DNA from 3 places in the Streptomyces sp. NPDC044003 genome. Region 2 is predicted to be linked to each of the others. Evidence: predicted binding sites of a transcription regulator. Region 2 holds the regulator's gene; each other region holds the start of a gene.
The links. Region 2 encodes HrcA, which represses chaperone genes, less so after heat shock. Its sites were predicted from a motif close to TTNGCACTCNGNNNNNCNGAGTGCNAA; they were not measured.
Positions count from the first base shown of each region.

Region 1: groL (chaperonin GroEL) is a predicted target of HrcA. The motif match lies at 1,120-1,146, and genes of this name have one in related genera.
Region 3: groES (co-chaperone GroES) is a predicted target of HrcA. The motif match lies at 1,106-1,132, and genes of this name have one in related genera.

Region 1 is NZ_JBWKFA010000014.1:134,511-136,774, forward strand. Features, by position in the region: gene thrC (threonine synthase) at 1-84, shown strand, start outside; gene AC07AW_RS36755 (MoaD/ThiS family protein) at 99-377, shown strand; gene AC07AW_RS36760 (cold-shock protein) at 787-990, shown strand; gene groL (chaperonin GroEL) at 1,311-2,264, shown strand, end outside.
Region 2 is NZ_JBWKFA010000002.1:474,778-477,041, reverse strand. Features, by position in the region: gene dnaJ (molecular chaperone DnaJ) at 1-498, opposite strand, end outside; gene hrcA (heat-inducible transcriptional repressor HrcA) at 499-1,518, opposite strand; gene AC07AW_RS08730 (MBL fold metallo-hydrolase) at 1,665-2,264, shown strand, end outside.
Region 3 is NZ_JBWKFA010000001.1:1,043,788-1,046,051, forward strand. Features, by position in the region: gene groL (chaperonin GroEL) at 1-579, opposite strand, end outside; gene groES (co-chaperone GroES) at 698-1,006, opposite strand; gene AC07AW_RS04775 (hypothetical protein) at 1,153-1,431, opposite strand; gene AC07AW_RS04780 (polysaccharide deacetylase family protein) at 1,428-2,264, opposite strand, start outside.

The sequences.
Region 1 (2,264 bases), on a different contig from region 2:
GACGCGGTGGCCGACACCTCTCAGGCGACCGCCACCATCCGCCCGAGCCTGGACGCGTTCCGCGACGCCGGCCTGGCGCTCTGAAAGGTAACGAAGACATGGCCGTGAACGTCCGCATCCCCACCATCCTCCGCACCTACACGGGCGGCCAGGCCGAGGTCCAGGCCGAGGGCGGGACCCTCGCCGAGGTCATCGCCGACCTGGAGAAGAACCACACGGGTATCGCCGCCCGCGTCCTGGACGACCAGGGCAAGCTGCGCCGCTTCGTCAACGTCTACGTGAACGACGACGACGTGCGCTTCGAGCAGGGTCTGGAGACGGCCACCCCGGCCGGCGCGGGCGTCTCGATCATTCCGGCCGTCGCCGGCGGCTGCTGATCTGCGGCTGATCTGCGGCTGAGCCTTACCGGTCAGTACGAATTGCCCCTTCCGCGCGATAAGCGGAAGGGGCAATTCTGCATGGTTGAGCGCGGTAGAGTTGGGGAAGTCCCCTCCGCTGCTCATGCCGAGCGCATATGAGAATGCGTCTCCGCACGACAAGAAGCAGCCAAAGTGTGTGCGCGTTGTGTACCTTCTGCGCGCTTTGCCGGGCCCGACTTGCCCCGTCATCCAGGGGATTATCCCCAATTCCCCTTTCCAGGGCGCCCAGAATTCTCGGTCGAATGACCTGTTGCAGAGGGCAGTTGGGCAGATACATTCAGCCGCGGTCGACGCGTTCCGGCGCAGGGTCTGACCCGGGTCCGCGAAGTGCGGTCCCGCGCAAGGGCCAGTAATAGGGGAGTTAGGCATGGCTCAGGGCACCGTCAAGTGGTTCAACGCGGAGAAGGGCTACGGCTTCATCGCGGTAGACGGTGGTGCGGATGTTTTCGTCCACTACAGCGCGATCCAGATGGATGGCTACCGCAGCCTCGAAGAGGGCCAGCGGGTCGAGTTCGAGATCTCGCAGGGCCAGAAGGGTCCGCAGGCGGACATGGTCAAGCTCGCCGTCTGAGCGCGGCGCGATCGGCCACCGACGCAACGCCGTCGAGGGGTCCGCATCCCTGAGGGGATGCGGACCCCTCGTGCGTTCCGGGACCGTCCTGATCGTCGTCCTGATCCGCCTCCCGAAACGCGAGAGTCGCTTGCACTCTCCTAGGGCGAGTGCTAATCATTGGCGTTAGCACTCGGAAGGTGAGAGTGCTTACGAGGATCGGGCAGACGAGGTCCGCGGCCAGGTGGGGCAAGGAACCACAGGGCACGCAGGCCGTCCGTCGCGGGCGTCGGCGCGGTCCTGGAGCGTTATCCACCCCATGTCCGGGAGGACCACTTCACATGGCCAAGATCATCGCGTTCGACGAGGAGGCCCGGCGCGGTCTCGAGCGCGGCATGAACCAGCTCGCTGACGCCGTCAAGGTCACCCTTGGCCCCAAGGGCCGCAACGTCGTCCTCGAGAAGAAGTGGGGCGCCCCCACGATCACCAACGATGGTGTCTCCATCGCCAAGGAGATCGAGCTCGAGGACCCGTACGAGAAGATCGGCGCCGAGCTGGTCAAGGAAGTCGCCAAGAAGACGGACGACGTCGCCGGCGACGGTACGACCACCGCCACCGTCCTCGCCCAGGCGCTCGTCCGCGAGGGTCTCCGCAACGTCGCCGCCGGTGCCAACCCGATGGCCCTCAAGCGCGGCATCGAGAAGGCCGTCGAGGCCGTCTCCGGCGCCCTGCTCGAGCAGGCGAAGGATGTCGAGACCAAGGAGCAGATCGCTTCCACGGCCTCCATCTCCGCCGCCGACACCCAGATCGGCGAGCTCATCGCCGAGGCGATGGACAAGGTCGGCAAGGAAGGCGTCATCACCGTCGAGGAGTCCCAGACCTTCGGTCTGGAGCTGGAGCTCACCGAGGGTATGCGCTTCGACAAGGGCTACATCTCGGCGTACTTCGCCACCGACATGGAGCGCATGGAGGCGTCGCTCGACGACCCGTACCTCCTGATCGTCAACTCCAAGATCTCCTCCGTGAAGGACCTCCTTCCGCTCCTGGAGAAGGTCATGCAGTCGGGCAAGCCGCTGCTGATCATCGCCGAGGACGTCGAGGGCGAGGCCCTGTCGACCCTGGTCGTCAACAAGATCCGCGGCACCTTCAAGTCCGTCGCCGTCAAGGCCCCGGGCTTCGGCGACCGCCGCAAGGCCATGCTGAACGACATCGCCATCCTCACGGGCGGCACGGTCATCTCCGAGGAGGTCGGCCTCAAGCTCGAGAACGCGGGCCTCGACCTGCTCGGCCGCGCC
Region 2 (2,264 bases):
GCCGCGGCACATGTCACAGGTCTGCGCGGAGGTGCCGGGCGCGGCACCCTCACCCGAACAGGTGGTGCAGACGACCGCCGTGTCGACCTGGATGTCCTTCGTCGTGCCGAAGGCCGCCTCGTTGAGGTCGATCTCCAGACGGATCATGGCGTCCTGGCCGCGGCGGGTGCGCGAGCGCGGGCCGCGCTGCGAGGCCGTGCCGAAGAAGGCGTCCATGATGTCGGAGAAGTTGCCGAAGCCACCGGCCCCGAAGCCGCCGCCCGCGCCACCGCCGCCGGAGGCCGAGAGCGGGTCGCCGCCGAGGTCGTAGACCTGCTTCTTCTGCGGGTCCGAGAGGACCTCGTAGGCGGCGTTGATCTCCTTGAAGCGTTCCTGCGTCTTCGGATCGGGATTGACGTCCGGGTGCAGCTCGCGCGCGAGCCTCCGGAACGCCTTCTTGATCTCGTCCTGGGAAGCGTCGCGGCGCACGCCGAGTACGGCGTAGTAGTCCGTGGCCACTTACGACTCCGCCAGGATCTGTCCGACGTAACGTGCCACTGCGCGTACCGCTCCCATCGTTCCGGGGTAGTCCATGCGGGTCGGTCCGACCACGCCGAGTTTGGCGACTGCCTCGCCGCCCGAACCGTAGCCGACCGAGACGACGGACGTGGAGCTCAGCCCCTCGTGCGCGTTCTCGTGCCCGATGCGTACGGTCATGCCCGATTCCTTGGCCTCGCCGAGCAGCTTGAGGAGCACGACCTGCTCCTCCAGGGCTTCCAGGACGGGCCTGATCATCAGGGGGAAGTCGTGTCCGAAGCGGGTGAGATTGGCGGTGCCGCCGATCATCAGCCGCTCCTCGTGCTCCTCGACGAGCGTTTCGAGGAGGGTCGCGAGCACGGTCGAGACCGTGGCGCGGTCCTCGACCTCCTCGAAGGACTCGGGGAGGTCCTGCACCAGCTGCGGCACGTCGGCGAACCGGCGGCCGACGACCCGGCTGTTGAGCCGGGCCCTCAGATCGGCGAGCGAGGTCTCGCCGAAGGGCGTGGGGCAGTCGACGACCCGCTGCTCGACCCGGCCGGTGTCCGTGATGAGGACGAGCATCAGGCGGGCGGGGGCCAGCGAGAGCAGCTCCACGTGCCGGACGGTCGAGCGGGTCAGCGAGGGGTACTGCACGACGGCGACCTGGCGGGTCAGCTGGGCCAGCAGTCGTACCGTACGCCCGACGACGTCGTCGAGGTCGACGGCTCCGTCGAGGAAGTTGTGGATGGCGCGCCGCTCGGGTGTCGACAGCGGCTTGACGCCGGCGAGCCGGTCGACGAAGAGGCGGTAGCCCTTGTCGGTCGGGATGCGCCCGGCACTGGTGTGAGGCTGGGCGATGTACCCCTCCTCCTCCAGGACGGCCATGTCGTTGCGCACGGTGGCGGGCGACACGCCGAGCTTGTGGCGCTCGGTGAGCGCCTTGGAGCCGACGGGCTCCTCCGTCCCGACGTAGTCCTGGACGATGGCGCGCAGGACCTCGAGTCTGCGTTCGCTGAGCATCGTGGCGCACCTCCAGCTGTCGTCGTTCCGGTTGCTCCGCTTTTGGCACTCGCCCTGTCCGAGTGCCAGCGATCCCCCGGCCAGTGTACGGCGGCGGACATCGCTCCTGGCAAGGAGGCGGCGCCCGCACCGGTTAGCGTCGCCCCATGGACGTGGATTGGGAAGCGTACGGATGGGAGCGGCTCGCGGACGGGGTGGGCCGGCGACGGCTGCCCGGCTGGGACGCCACGGTCGGGCTGGTCCTGGGCACACGGGGGGTGCTGCTCTACGACACGGGCTCCTCGATGGCGGAGGGTGCCGAACTGCGGGCACAGGTGGCGGCACTCACGGGCGGCCGGAAGGTGACACACATCGCACTCAGCCACCCCCACTTCGACCATGTCTTCGGCACGGCGGCGTTCGCGGGAGCGGAGGTCTTCGGCGCGGTGGGCTCGGACGAGCTGATGCGGCGGGTACGGGACCGGGAGGAGCTGCGCACGGACGCGGTACAGCAGGGTCTTGACGCGGAGGCGGCGGCGGAGGCGGCGGACCTCCTGGTGGCACCGCGGCACGTGGTCTCGGGCGAGTGGACACTCGACCTGGGCGACCGCCAGGTCCTCCTGGCGAACGTGGGCCCCGGCCACACAGGACACGACCTGGCGCTCTGCGTCCCCGGCGCGCGGGAGGTCGTCTTCTGCGGCGACCTGGTGGAGGAGTCGGGCGAGCCGCAGGCGGGCCCGGACGCGATCCCGTCCCGCTGGCCCGAC
Region 3 (2,264 bases), on a different contig from region 2:
GAAGGCCATGCCCTCGGTGAAGTCGAGCTCCAGGCCGAAGGTGTTGGACTCCTCGACGGTGATGACACCGTCCTTGCCGACCTTGTCCATCGCCTCGGCGATGAGCTCGCCGACCTGCTGGTCCTGCGCGGAGAGCGCGGCGACGGCGGCGATGTCGGACTTGTCCTCGATCGGGCGCGCGGTGGCGAGGAGCTCGTCGGAGACGGCCTTGACGGCGGCGTCGATGCCCTTCTTGAGGGCGGCCGGGGAGGCGCCGGCGGCGACGTTGCGCAGACCCTCGCGGACCAGGGCCTGGGCGAGCACGGTGGCGGTGGTGGTGCCGTCACCCGCGATGTCGTTGGTCTTGGTCGCCACCTCCTTCACGAGCTGGGCGCCGAGGTTCTCGTACGGGTCCTCGATCTCGACCTCGCGGGCGATCGTGACACCGTCGTTGGTGATGGTGGGGGCGCCGAACTTCTTGTCGATGACGACGTTGCGGCCCTTGGGGCCGATCGTCACCTTCACCGTGTCGGCAAGCTTGTTGACGCCGCGCTCAAGGGCGCGACGGGCGTCCTCGTCGAACTTCAGGATCTTCGCCATGGGAGCGGTTCAGCCCTCTCGGAATGGGGTGGAACGAACCGCGCCCCCGGACGCCCGGTGCGGGGTCAAGGGGCGCAGCTCAAGCATCTGCTTCAGATACTTCGGTTACTTCGGTGAATTACTTCTCGACGATCGCGAGCACGTCGCGAGCCGAGAGGACGAGGTACTCCTCGCCGTTGTACTTCACCTCGGTGCCGCCGTACTTGCTGTACAGCACGATGTCGCCGGTCTTGACGTCGAGCGGCAGACGCTCGCCGTTCTCGAAGCGGCCCGGGCCCACGGCCAGGACGACGCCCTCCTGGGGCTTCTCCTTGGCGGTGTCCGGAATGACCAGGCCAGAGGCGGTGGTCTGCTCGGCGTCGAGCGGCTGGACCACAATGCGGTCCTCGAGCGGCTTGATGGCAACCTTGGAGCTGGTGGTCGTCACGATCCGACCTCCCCCTTCGGAGATCTCACGGGGTTAACTGTCTGAGGTGGCGACCAGGTGGATCCGTCGTCGCGGGTGCCGGACCTGCCCGTCGCTGTGTTGGCACTCTCCAGTGGGGAGTGCCAGAGCCGAGACTATGACCGCGATTAGCACTCGGTCAAGCGGAGTGCCAATTCATCGCTCCGTGGCGTGACCGGCGACGTGACCGATCCCGCGACCGTACGGGTCGCCGGAGCGTTCTCGCAGCTCTTCACGTCCGGCGCCGCCCGTACGGTCTCGACCGGGGTGGGCCGGGGGCTCACCCCTTCCGCCGCCTTCCGGCCGAGCCGCTCGATCGGGTCGACCGAGGAGGCGCAGGCGGGGAGGGCGAGGAGCGCCCCGGTCACGGCGAGGGTGGCGACCCGCCGGCGCGCGCTCGTGCTCACACGTAGTCCTCGAGCTTCGCCACCGCGTACCCCTTCGACGTGATCACGTTCATCACACGCCGGATCATGTCCGGCATGGTGCCCTTCCAGTCCTCCTTGCCCCGGAAATGGGTGAGCACGATGTCGCCGGGGTGCAGGTCCCGGTCCCACTCGCGCCACTCCATGTGGTCGGGGAAGGCCTCGGAGGCCCAGAGCGGGACCGCCTTGACGCCGCAGGACTTCGCGGCGCGCAGGGTGTCCTCGTTGTAGTTGCCGTAGGGCGGGCGGAAGAGCGGGGGCCGCTTGCCGAACTGCTTCTCGATGACGTCCTGCATGCCGCAGATCTCGCGCTTCTGCTCGCTGTACGAGAGTCCGGGCAGGTAGCGGTGGTTGAGGGTGTGGTTGTGCAGGGAGACGCCGGACTCCTGCGACTTCTGCATCTTCGCGAAGTAGCCGTAGTCGTCCTTGACGAGGTAGTTGCTGAGGAAGGCGCTGTAGGGGATCCGCAGCTCCTTCATCATCTTCAGCAGCTGGGGGTCCTTCTCCGCGCCGTCGTCGATCGTCAGGAAGACGACCTTCTGCTTGGTGGGCACGGTGGTGAAGACGGGCGGCAGGCCCTCGCCGTCCGTCTCGAAGCCCTTGCGGGTGGTGATCTTCGGCTTGACCTTGGGCGGGGCGGGCGCGTCGAGCGGGGGTTTGGCGAGGCCCCACTTCTTGGCGGCGAGCACGCGGGCGGCCCGCTGCGCGCGGACCTTCTCGATGTAGGCGTCGAGGGCGCCGGCCGCGGGGGCCTTTTTCTCGGCGGCGGGGGCGGGTGCGCCCCGCTCGGGTTCGGCGCTGCCGGAGCAGGCGGA